One region of the Kitasatospora sp. NPDC056783 genome, then DNA from elsewhere that is predicted to be linked to it. Evidence: riboswitches for the same ligand, from Rfam matches in the RefSeq annotation. Region 1 holds a riboswitch; the other holds the start of a gene.

Region 1 (5,869 bases):
AGCCGTACAGCGGATTGAGTCCGGCGGCCGGGCCGAGCAGGAAGACCAGGGTGTTGAGCGCGATCAGGGCGTAGCTGACCGCCGGGGCGGTCGCCGCCGGGCGGCCGCCCCGGGCGGCGGTGTGGTCGGAGGCCGCGAGCGCCATGCGGCCAAGCATCCCTCCGGGCGCCCCAGGTGACACGACGGTTTACGGCAGGTGGACCAGTGCGGTTGTTCGGGCAACCGGTGGTCGCGGCGGTTGCCCCAGGCAATAGGCTTGGGGCGGGCATTCCCGCCTCCCGCCGCCGACGCCGGGGCTCCGTGGGGAGCGCCTAGCCCACCCAGGGACCACCCGAGAGGACCCCCGATGACCGTCCCCGCCCTGACCTCCGAGACGCGCTGGCGCTGCACCCTGTGCGGCAACCTCACCCGCTTCGACGTGACCCGCACCGCGCGGGTGACCGAGTTCCTGCACTTCGACCTGGCCGGCGAGTCCAAGGTCGAGGAGACCGAGGTCCTGAGCCAGACCATCGAGTCGGTGCGCTGCCGCTGGTGCAACGCGGTGGACCAGGTCGAGCTGGTGGCTCGTCCGGGTGCCGAGGGCGCGGAGGCCCCCGCCGAGCAGGGCTGATGCCCGTCGGTGCGGCGGGCGGGTGCGCGACGCCTCCGTCCGCCGCACGGGACAATACAGAACAAGACGCACGGAGCGTGACGACAGGGGCGGCCGCCGCCGTACCCCGCTGGACCAGGATCGGAGCCGAGGACGTGGTGGACGCAGCGAAGGAGCCCGGCGAAGCCCAGGGGCTTCAGCCCGCTGCGGCCGAGGCCCCGGCCGGGGCGGCCGGGGCGGCGGAGGACTCCGCGGGGCCCGAGGCGGAGCGCGTCGTCGAGAAGCTCGACCGGCCGCTGCCGGAGGGGGTGCGCCGGCGGGTGGTCGGGCTGGCCTCGGACGCGCTCGGCGGGCTGCCGTCGGCGGAGCTTCCGCAGAGCCTGCGCCAGTACGTCAAGTTCACCCCGGCCCGGCGGGCCAAGTACGCGGCCACCGCGCTGGCGGCGGCGCTGGAGGCGGAGCCGTCCTTCCGGGTGCGGATAGCGGAGCGGCTGCGACTGGGGCAGCCGGACCTGGTGAAGGCGCTGGAGTCGGGCACCGTCCCGAGCGCCGCCGATCCGATGGACGTCGCGGCGGCCGCCTACCTGGTGCGTTCGGCGGGCTGGAGCCGGCTGGTGGCCGAGGCCGGCGAGGAGGCCGAGCGGGCCGGCGCCGAGGACGCGGCCGCGGAGGCGGTCCGGCTGGTGGAGAAGCTCCAGGCCGAGCTGGCCGAGGTGCGGGCCTCCGCGCGGGCGGACCTGGACCGGCAGCGGGCCGAGTCCGAGGGCGTCCGCAAGGAGGCCGAGTCGCTGCGCAAGAAGGTGCGGTCGCTGGAGAGTGACACCCGCCGGGCGCAGGCGGAGGCCCGCCGGGTGGCCGGGGAGCTGGAGTCCGCGAAGGCGCAGGCCGCCGCCGAGCGCGGCGCGGCCGAGACCGAGGCGCGCAGGCTCCGGCACCGGGTCTCCGAGCTGGAGACCGCGGCCGAGCAGGGCCGGCGGTCGGCCCGGGAGGGGCGCAGCGTCGAGGACATGCGGCTGCGGCTGCTGCTGGACAGCGTGCTGCAGTCGGCCCAGGGGCTCCAGCGGGAGCTGGCGCTGCCGGTCTCCCAGATCCGTCCGGCGGACCTGGTGGAGGCGGTGGTGCCGGGGGCGGCCTCGCCGCACGACGTGGCCCGGCGCGGGCTGGCCGAGGACGATCCGGCGCTGCTGGACCAGTTGCTGGCGATCCCCCAGGTGCACCTGGTGGTGGACGGCTACAACGTGACCAAGACCGGCTACCCGGCGCTGCCGCTGGAGCAGCAGCGGATCCGGCTGCTGGGCGGGCTGGCGATGCTGGCCCAGCGCACCCAGGCGGAGGTCACCTGTGTGTTCGACGGGCAGGACCTGGACGTCCCGGTGATCATGGCGCCGCCGCGCGGGGTCCGGGTGCGGTTCAGCCGGACCGGGGAGACGGCCGACGAGCTGATCCGCCGTCTGGTGCGGGCCGAGCCGCAGGGGCGTCCGGTGGTGGTGGTGTCCACCGACCGGGAGGTCGCGGAGGGCGTGCGGAAGGCGGGCGCGCGCCCGGTGGCGTCGGTGCTCCTGCTGAACCGGCTGGCCCGGCCCTGAGCCCGGATCAGGACGTCATGATGCCTGGTCGGACAGGGTTTCCGGGGCCGGTGCGGGTTCCGTGAAGTCAGTGCGGTGACCGGAGTTCACACGTTCGGGGGAGTAGCAGAACGGATAGAACTTCACTAGGGTCAGGTGTCAAACCTATTTTCCGGAATCTCATCCCATCAGGTGAGTCCGATGGAAGAAGGAGCCGGACACTTGGCCTCCCACCGCCGTCCCAGGCAGCCGAGCCGCGCACGGATCTCCGTGCTCACCGCTGCCGCCGCGACCGCGGTCGCCCTCTCCGCCCAGGTGGCCGCGCACGCCGCGCCGCAGCCGAACACCTCGGACGTCAAGGCACAGATCGACCAGCTCCAGCAGGAGCAGGAGCAGGCCGCGGAGAAGTACAACGGCGCCAAGGAGCGGTCCGACCAGCTGCGCAAGCAGGCCGACCAGCTGCAGGACCAGGTGGCCCGCGGCCAGGAGGAGATGACCCGGCTCCAGGGCGGCCTGGCCGAGGTGGCGGGCGAGCAGTACCGCACCGGCGGCATCGACGCGTCCGTCCAGCTGATGCTCTCCTCCGACCCCTCCGGCTACCTGGAGAAGGCCTCCACCATCCAGCAGGCCAGCAGCAGTCAGGCCGAGGCGCTCAAGAACCTGCTGGAGCAGCAGCGCCGGCTGGACCAGGAGAAGACCGAGGCGGCCGCGGTGCTCTCCTCGCTCGACACCACCACCAAGGACCTGAACCAGGCCAAGACGGACGTCAACGCCAAGCTGAAGGCCGCCCAGGACCTGCTGAACTCGCTCAGCGCCGCCGACCGCGTCGCGCTGAAGGCCCAGCAGGCGCAGGACGAGCGCGCCTCGCGCGGCAGCGACCGGGTGGACCTCGGCAGCCTGCCGGCGGCCAGCGGCTACGCGGCCACCGCGGTGGCCAAGGCGATGGGCAAGCAGGGCTCGCCGTACGTGTGGGGCGCCACCGGGTCGACCACCTTCGACTGCTCGGGCCTGATGGTCTGGGCGTACGGGCAGGCCGGCGTCTCGCTGCCGCGCACTTCGCAGGAGCAGGGCCACTACGGCACCCGGGTGCCCTCGCTGGACCAGGCCCAGCCGGGTGACCTGGTGGTGTACGGCCCCGACATGCACCACGTCGGGATGTACATCGGCAACGGCATGGTGGTCCACGCGCCGCACACCGGTGACGTGGTGAAGGTGATGAAGGCCGACGCGATGCAGATCAACACCATCCGCCGGGTCTGACGGCCCGACATGCCCGGGGGGCCTTCGCGGTCCCTGTGATCAGCGCCACCTCCACTCGGGGTGGCGTTCGGGTTTCCCGCCCCTCTCGTGACCACATGCTGAGAACTGATCAGCCTTGTGTGCGCCAGTGGTCACCATCGGTCATTTTCACAAAAGAACTTGGGTAATCTTCTGTCTTTTTTCTGACAAGGATTTGAACGGATCACGGTTCAGTTACTAGGGTCGTGATCCGAACCACCGCACTGTCGATCGCCCAGCCAGGGTGGCGGCGGTGGTTTCCGCCGAGTTCGCGAGGCAGCGGGGCAGGTCGAAGCGACTGCCCGACAGGGGAGCCCAGTAATCGGGGGCGCTGCGGAGCGGAGCCGGGGAACCACGTTCCTCCGGGGTGAATCGGCGCCAGGTCGGCCGCGGGAGCGGCCGTGAGGCGTCGTAGGGCATGCTTCCGGCCCGAACCCGTCAGCTCACCCGGTAGGCGGACGTAGGAAGAAGGAGTCCGCCTTCGTGGCGTCCCATCGTCGTCCCAAGCCCGCCGGCCGCACCCGGGTCTCGATCATGACCGGTCTCGCCGCCGCGGCCGTCGCCCTCTCCGCGCAGTCCGGCGCCCACGCCGACCCGCAGCCGACCAAGGAACAGGTCAAGGAGCAGGTCGACCAGTACAACGAGCAGGCCGAGGTCGCGACCGAGAAGTACAACGCCTCGCTGGAGAAGCAGCAGGAGCTGGAGAAGCAGGTCTCCGGCCTCCAGGACCAGGTGGCCCGTCAGCAGGCCCAGGTGACCGAGCTCCAGGGCGGGCTCGCGGAGATCGCGGGCGAGCAGTACCGCAACGGCGGCATCTCGCCGACCGTCCAGCTGATGTTCTCCTCCAGCCCGGACACCTTCCTGAACCAGGCCGGCGCGCTGAACCAGGCCGGGGACAGCCAGAAGAACCAGCTGAAGCAACTCCAGGAGCAGCAGCGCAAGCTGGACCAGGACCGCACCGAGGCCCAGGGCAAGCTCGCCGAGCTGGACTCGACCACCCAGCAGCTGAAGTCCTCCAAGGAGGAGGTCCAGAGCAAGCTGAAGGCTGCCCAGGACCTGTTCAACACGCTCTCCGCGCAGGAGCGCCAGGCGATCCAGCAGGCCGACCAGAAGGCCGCCGCGGAGGCCAAGGCCAAGGCCGACGCCGCCCAGGCCCAGCAGGGCGGTGCCGACCGCGCCTCGCGCGACAACGGCCGCAGCGACCTCTCGGCGCCCACGACCACCGCTCCGGTGAAGGTGGCCGCCGGCAGCTCGCGCGGTGCCGCCGCCCTCTCGTACGCGGCCTCCAAGATCGGCAGCCCGTACGTCTGGGGCGCCACCGGCCCGAGCTCCTTCGACTGCTCCGGTCTGATGGTCTGGGCGTACAACCAGGCGGGCGTGTCGCTGCCGCGCACCTCGCAGGCGCAGGCCGGGGCCGGCACCCGGATCGGCACCGACCTCTCCCAGGCCCAGCCCGGCGACCTGCTGATCTTCTACAGCGACGCCCACCACGTCGGCATCTACGCCGGCAACGGCCAGGTGCTGCACGCCCCCAGGACGGGTACGTCGGTGCGCTACGAGGCGGTCTCCAACATGCCGCTGACCTCCATCGTGCGGGTCTGATCCCCGCTCGGGCGCTTCCGGGCCCGGTCTTCCCGTCAGGGGAGGCCGGGCCTGCGGCTTTTCCGGGGCGCTCGATCTGATGTCCGATAAGTGGTCGAATATTCGGGTTGGCAGGGGTTTGGACTCGCTTGCCCGGACTCGCTAACGTCTGCCACCGGACTTCCGCTCGACGGCCGCCCGCACTGGTGCGGCGGCGGGGGCCCGCGCCGCAGGATTGGAGCCGCTGCCGCCATGCCCGTGCACCGTCGTTCCCCACTGCTCGCCCGGGCGCTGGTGCTGACCGCGGCCGCCGCCACCGCGCTGGGCGTGGCCGCCGGGGGCAGTGCCCAGGCCGCCCCCGGCACCCCGGACCCGACCGACCGCCAGGACGTCAAGACACAGGTGGAGCAGCTGTACGACGAGGCCGAGCAGGCGTCCGAGAAGTACAACGCCGCGCAGGAGGCGCAGCGGCGGCTCCAGGGCGAGACCACCATCCTCCAGGGGGAGATCGCCCTCGCCCAGGACCAGCTCAACCAGCTGCGCGGCGACCTGGCGACGGTCGCCGGGGCCGAGTACCGCGGCGGCGGGATGACCCAGACCGCCCAGCTGATCCTCTCGCCCGACCCGGAGGGCTACCTGGCCCGGGCCCGCACCATGGGCCAGGCCGCCACACGCCAGCAGGAGACCCTGCGCGAGCTGCTCGCCCGTCAGCGCAGGCTCGACCAGCGCCGCGCCGAGGCGGCCGACAAGCTCGTCGAGCTGGACGAGACCCGCCGCTCGCTCGCCGACGGCAAACAGCAGATCCAGCAGCGGCTGGCCGCGGCGCAGAAGCTGCTCAACGGCCTGGGCTCCGGCG
Region 2 (5,869 bases), on a different contig from region 1:
CACGACGTGTTGTGCCGGTGCCGGCCCGATGCGCCGGCGGCTTCAGCGCCCCGTGGGCGTCCGCACGCCACAGGACACCGCCGACCGCTCCGCGAGCCGCCCTTCGTCGCCCGGCACTCGCCTCCGCCGCCCCGGTCGGGTCGTCGCCGTCCCGGCGCGGGAAGCCGGTGGGTCGACCTCCCGCGCTGAGGCGGTGCCGCCGAAGCGGCGGAGTGGGGTGAGGTGGGGCGCCGCCCCGGTACCGCCGGGGCCGGCGGGGGCTCCGGGGTAGGTTCGGGGTGTGACGACGAATGCTGTGCCGACGGACGCTCCGGGCGCGAAGTTGATCCTGCTGACCACCACCCACCGGGTGGCTCCGGGCCTGCTGGCGTGGCCGGCGTGGGAGGCGTTGCGGTCGGCGGGGCGGGTGCTGGTGGGGGACGAGGGGCATCCGCAGGTGGCGGCGGTGCGGCAGGCCGGGGTGGTGGTGGAGGCGGTGCCGGCCGGGTCGGCGCCGGCGTTGGCGCGGCTGCTGACCGGGCAGCCCGTCGGGGGCGGGCCGACGGTGTGGCTGGGCAGCCCGGACGGGGACCCGGGGCTGACGGACGCGCTGGCACGGATCGCGGTGGAGCACGCCGGTGAGGTGCCGGAGATCGAGGTGCTGCCCGGTTCGTACGACCTGCCGGGCGCGCGGCTGCTGGACCTGGTGACGGTGATGGACCGGCTGCGCTCCCCGGGTGGCTGCCCCTGGGACGCCGAGCAGACGCACGAGAGCCTGGTGAAGTACCTGGTCGAGGAGGCGTACGAGCTGGTCGAGGCGATCGAGGAGGGGGACCGGGCGACGCTGCGCGAGGAACTGGGCGACGTCCTGCTCCAGGTGTTCTTCCACTCGCGGATCGCCGAGGAGCACCCGACCGAGCCGTTCACCGTCGACGACGTGGCGGGGGACATCGTCGAGAAGCTGATGTACCGGCACCCGCACGTGTTCGGGGATGTCGAGGTCGAGGGTGCCACCGAGGTGGAGGCCAACTGGGAGCAGTTGAAGGCGGCCGAGAAGGCGGACCGTGAGTCGGTGCTGGACGGCGTGCCGGCCGGGCTTCCCTCGCTGGCGTACGCGGCGAAGCTGGTGTCCCGGGTGCGCCGGGCGGACTTCACCGGGGTGCCGGACGAGGCGTACGAGCTGCCCGCCGAGCTGACGGCGGACTCGGCGGGCCGGCTGCTGCTCGCGGTGGTGCAGCGGGCGGCCGCCGCCGGGGTGGATGTGGACGCCGCGCTGCGGTCGGCCGCGCGCGGTTACCGGGACGCGGTGCGCGCGGCCGAGGGCCTCGAAGCGGAGTGACGGGGGCGGGTTCAGGCCGCCGTGGCGGCGCTCTCCGGGTGCCGCTGCGGGGGGACGAGCTCACCGATGGCCTCGCCGACGAGGACGACGAGTTCGGCGAGGCGCTCCAGGTCGAGGTGGGCGGGCAGGTCGGTCAGCGGGATGACCCGCTCGCCCGCCGGGCCGGCCACCGCGAACAGGTCGATCGGGCCGAGGTGCTTCTCGGCGGTGTCCACGAGGGCGGCGACGTCGCTGGGGCGGCGGATGTCTCCGCAGACGCCGACGACGGGGCAGCCCGGCCGGTCGAGTTCGGCGGCGAGGTCCTCGGCGATGCCGACGTGCTGGTCGGCGATGAGCATTCCGGCGGCGCCGGTCGCGGCGAACCGGCGGGCGAGGCCCGCGCCCGACCCGCCGTCGAGGACCGCGATGACGACGACTGATCCGCTGACCCGCATGGCCTGCTCCTCCCTGTGGGCGACACCGCACCGGCGCCCACGCGTACTGCGGAGGATCGTAGGCAGGTCCTGACCCTCCGCGACAGGGATTACCCCTCAGGTGACCAGGCTCACGCCCGCTCTCCGGCCAAGAGCTGTCCAAGAGTCGTCCACGGGGCGTCCACGGAGAGTTGGCACGCCGGACGCGAACCGGCGGCGGGGGAGCGGCGGCCCGCCGGAACGGGGGCGCGCGTGGCACCGGATACGGTCGGTCCATGCCAGCTCAGCCCGACCCCGCCCGGCCCGCCACCACGCCGTCGACGACGCCGTCCGACACGCCGTCCGACACGCCGTCCGGCACCCGGTCGACCACCCCGTCCGGCGTCCCCGCTCCGCAGCTGTTCACCTGGGAGTTCGCCGCCGATCCGTACCCCGCCTACGCCTGGCTGCGTGAGCACGCCCCGGTGCACCGCACCACGCTGCCGAGCGGTGTCGAGGCCTGGCTGGTGACGCGGTACGCGGACGCCCGGCAGGCACTGGCGGACAGCCGGCTGTCGAAGAACCCGGCGCACCACAGCGAGCAGGCGCACCGCACCGGCCGGGTGGGCATCCCGGGGGAGCGGCAGGCGGACCTGATGACCCACCTGCTGAACATCGACCCGCCGGACCACACCCGGCTGCGCCGGCTGGTGTCGAAGGCGTTCACCCCGCGCCGGGTGGCCGAGTTCGAGCCGAGGGTGCAGCAGCTCACCGACCGGCTGATCGACGGCTTCGCCCAGCGCGGTTCGGCGGATCTGATCCACGAGTTCGCCTTCCCGCTCCCCATCTACGCGATCTGCGACATGCTGGGCGTGCCGGCCGAGGACCAGGACGACTTCCGCGACTGGGCCGGAATGATGCTGCGGCACACGAAGCCGGGCCAGGGCGGCAGCCAACGCGGCGGCGTGGGGCGGGCGGTGAAGCGGATGCGGGCGTACCTGCTGGAGCTGATCCACCGCAAGCGCGCGGACCTCGGCGACGACCTGATCTCCGGTCTGATCCGGGCCAGTGACCACGGCGAGCACCTGACCGAGAACGAGGCCGCGGCGATGGCCTTCATCCTCTTGTTCGCGGGCTTCGAGACCACCGTCAACCTGATCGGCAACGGCACCTACGCGCTGCTGCGCAACCCGGAGCAGCGCCGGCTGCTGCAGGAGTCGGTGGCGCGCGGGGAGAGCGGACTGCTGGAGACCGGGATCGAGGAACTCCTGCGCTACGACGGACCGGTGGAGCTGGCGACCTGGCGGTTCGCGACCCGTCCGCTGACCATCGGCGGAGTGGACATCCCGGTCGGCGATCCGGTGCTGGTGGTGCTGGCCGCGGCGGACCGCGACCCGGCCCGGTTCTCGGACGAGAACACCCTCGACCTGGCGCGGACGGACAACCCGCACCTGGGCTTCGGGCACGGCATCCACTACTGCATCGGCGCTCCGCTGGCCCGGTTGGAAGGGCGTGCCGCGCTGGCCACGCTGCTTTCCCGGCTGCCCGATCTGCGGCTCGCGGAAAGCCCGGAGAATCTGCGCTGGCGGGGCGGTCTGATCATGCGTGGGCTGCGCGAACTGCCGGTGGAATTCAGTCCGGAGAGCCGCTCGCCGCACGTCCCTCCGCATCCGCTTCAGCAGGGCCCTTCGTGACCCGGACGAGCCGGGATGACGCTGACGGGACATCGTCGGTCAACTCCCAAGCGGGGTATGAACGCTGACCAATCCGGACATAACGCCGAAGCCGGTAGGCGGCTGGGCACGCGCCGTAATGCTGGTGTGATATCGGCGATATGAGCTTGTGATTGGTCTGAAGATCTGTCTACTCTCCTGGGGTTCGCAGCTGCGGACCCCGAGCGCGGAACGCCGAATCCTGCCCGCCACGCCACGGGAAACCGACCAGAACCCTGGGCAGGGGCGGGGGAACCAGGTTTGTTGCCGTCCCCACGGCTTGGGGTGAAGCCGCCCGAGCGGAATCGTTTCCGCTTACGGCGGCCGGGCCACCTCCCGGTCCGAACCCGACAGCTCACCTCGCAGGCGTGCGGAGAGGGACCTCTTCATGCTGTTCGTTGGAACTGGCCGTCACCGTCGTCGCACCCAGGCCGAGAAGGCCATCGCCGTCGCCGGTGTGGCCGGCGTCGGACTCGCGATGCCGCTCCTCACCGCCACCGGCGCCTCCGCCGCCCCGGTCTCCACCTGGGACGCCGTCGCCCAGTGCGAGAGCGGTGGCAACTGGAGCATCAACACCGGCAACGGCTTCTACGGTGGCCTCCAGTTCACCTCCAGCACCTGGAAGGCCTACGGCGGCACCGCGTACGCCGCGCAGGCCAACCAGGCCAGCAAGGGCCAGCAGATCGCGGTCGCCGAGAAGGTCCTCGCCTCGCAGGGTCCGGGCGCCTGGCCGGTCTGCTCCAAGAAGGCGGGTCTGACCAAGGGCGGCTCCCCGGCCTCCGTCGACACCTCTTCGAGCGGCAAGACCCAGACCGCCCCCAAGCCGCAGGCCCCGAAGCCCGCCAAGCCGGCCGAGAAGCCGGCTCAGCAGCAGGCCCCGAAGCCGGCTCAGAAGCCCGCCGCCAAGCCGGTCCAGCAGGCCGCCCCGCAGCAGCAGGCCCAGCAGACCCCGGGCTTCTCCGGCAAGGCCGGCTGGGACGCCGACGCCAAGGTGTACTGGTACCAGAACAACGGCGCCTGGTACTGGACCAGCCACCAGGGCGTCTACCAGCAGTACGCCGGCCAGGCCGCCGCCCAGCCGCAGTACGCCCCGCAGGCGGCCGTGCAGTCGGCCCCGCAGGCCACCGGCCACGACTACACCGTCCGTGCCGGCGACACCCTGTCGACCATCGCCGCCGCCCAGGGCGTGTCCGGCGGCTGGCACGCGCTGTACGACCAGAACCACGCCACCGTCGGCGGCGACCCGAACCTGATCATGCCCGGCCAGGTGCTGCACCTCGGCTGAGCCGGTGTCGGGCCCTCGCGCCCGAGCCGATGCCGGGCCGCCGTGCCCGATCCGGCGTCGAACCGCCACGCCCGACGAAGCGTGTTCCGACCCGTGGACGAAGGGGACCGGTCCTACCGGTCCCCTTCGTCCGCATTCGCCCGCCCCAGGGGGACAAGCTGGGACAAGCAGGTGAACTACCGGTGGGTAGCGGGGCCACACGCTGAGACGGAACCGAGGCCGAGGTGGTCCCGGGAGCCCGGGCGGTTAGGCTCTGGTCGTAACGACTCCGCAATCGTCCCGCTGACTGCACCCCGTCAGACCGGACCCTGCTTCCGCAAGGAGATGCCTCGTGCCGTCCATCGATGTCGTCGTAGCCCGTGAAATCCTCGACTCGCGCGGCAACCCCACGGTCGAGGTCGAGGTCGGCCTCGACGACGGCAGCACGGGTCGTGCCGCTGTCCCGTCGGGTGCCTCCACCGGCGCCTTCGAGGCCCTGGAGCTGCGCGACGGCGACAAGAACCGCTACTTCGGCAAGGGCGTCGAGAAGGCCGTCCTGGCCGTCATCGAGCAGATCGGCCCGGAGCTGGTCGGCTACGACGCCACCGAGCAGCGGCTGATCGACCAGGCCATGCTGGACCTGGACGCCACCCCGGACAAGTCCTCGCTCGGCGCCAACGCCATCCTGGGCGTCTCGCTGGCCGTCGCGCACGCCGCCTCCGAGGCCAGCGACCTGCCGCTGTTCCGCTACCTGGGCGGCCCGAACGCCCACGTCCTGCCGGTTCCGATGATGAACATCCTCAACGGCGGCTCGCACGCGGACTCCAACGTCGACATCCAGGAGTTCATGATCGCTCCGATCGGCGCGGAGTCCTTCTCCGAGGCCGTCCGCTGGGGCGTCGAGGTCTACCACACCCTCAAGGGCGTGCTGAAGGAGCGCGGGCTGTCCACCGGCCTGGGCGACGAGGGCGGCTTCGCGCCGAACCTGGACAGCAACCGCGAGGCCCTGGACCTGATCGTCGAGGCCATCCAGAAGGCCGGCTACGTGCCCGGCCGTGACGTCGCGCTGGCCCTGGACGTCGCCTCCTCCGAGTTCTACGAGGACGGCGCCTACCAGTTCGAGGGCAAGGCGCTCACCTCCACCGAGCTCATCGAGTACTACGCCGAGCTGGTCGCCGCCTAC

What was found. A riboswitch is a leader RNA that binds a small molecule or an ion and turns the genes downstream of it on or off. The one in region 1 is predicted to bind cyclic di-AMP.
Region 2: linked by a shared signal. The riboswitch ahead of ACFRMQ_RS30815 (transglycosylase family protein) and the one ahead of ACFRMQ_RS20875 (NlpC/P60 family protein) in region 1 are both predicted to bind cyclic di-AMP.

Annotation. Positions count from the first base shown of each region.
Region 1 covers NZ_JBHUAF010000141.1:9,052-14,920, forward strand. The annotation lists gene ACFRMQ_RS20855 (rhomboid family intramembrane serine protease) at 1-145, opposite strand, end outside; gene ACFRMQ_RS20860 (hypothetical protein) at 347-610, shown strand; gene ACFRMQ_RS20865 (NYN domain-containing protein) at 610-2,175, shown strand; gene ACFRMQ_RS20870 (NlpC/P60 family protein) at 2,377-3,414, shown strand; cyclic di-AMP (ydaO/yuaA leader) riboswitch at 3,752-3,905, shown strand; gene ACFRMQ_RS20875 (NlpC/P60 family protein) at 3,916-5,034, shown strand; gene ACFRMQ_RS20880 (NlpC/P60 family protein) at 5,266-5,869, shown strand, end outside.
Region 2 covers NZ_JBHUAF010000301.1:4,666-10,534, reverse strand. The annotation lists gene ACFRMQ_RS30830 (MazG family protein) at 281-1,318, shown strand; gene ACFRMQ_RS30825 (SDR family NAD(P)-dependent oxidoreductase) at 1,330-1,752, opposite strand; gene ACFRMQ_RS30820 (cytochrome P450) at 2,007-3,404, shown strand; cyclic di-AMP (ydaO/yuaA leader) riboswitch at 3,639-3,805, shown strand; gene ACFRMQ_RS30815 (transglycosylase family protein) at 3,811-4,707, shown strand; gene eno (phosphopyruvate hydratase) at 5,039-5,869, shown strand, end outside.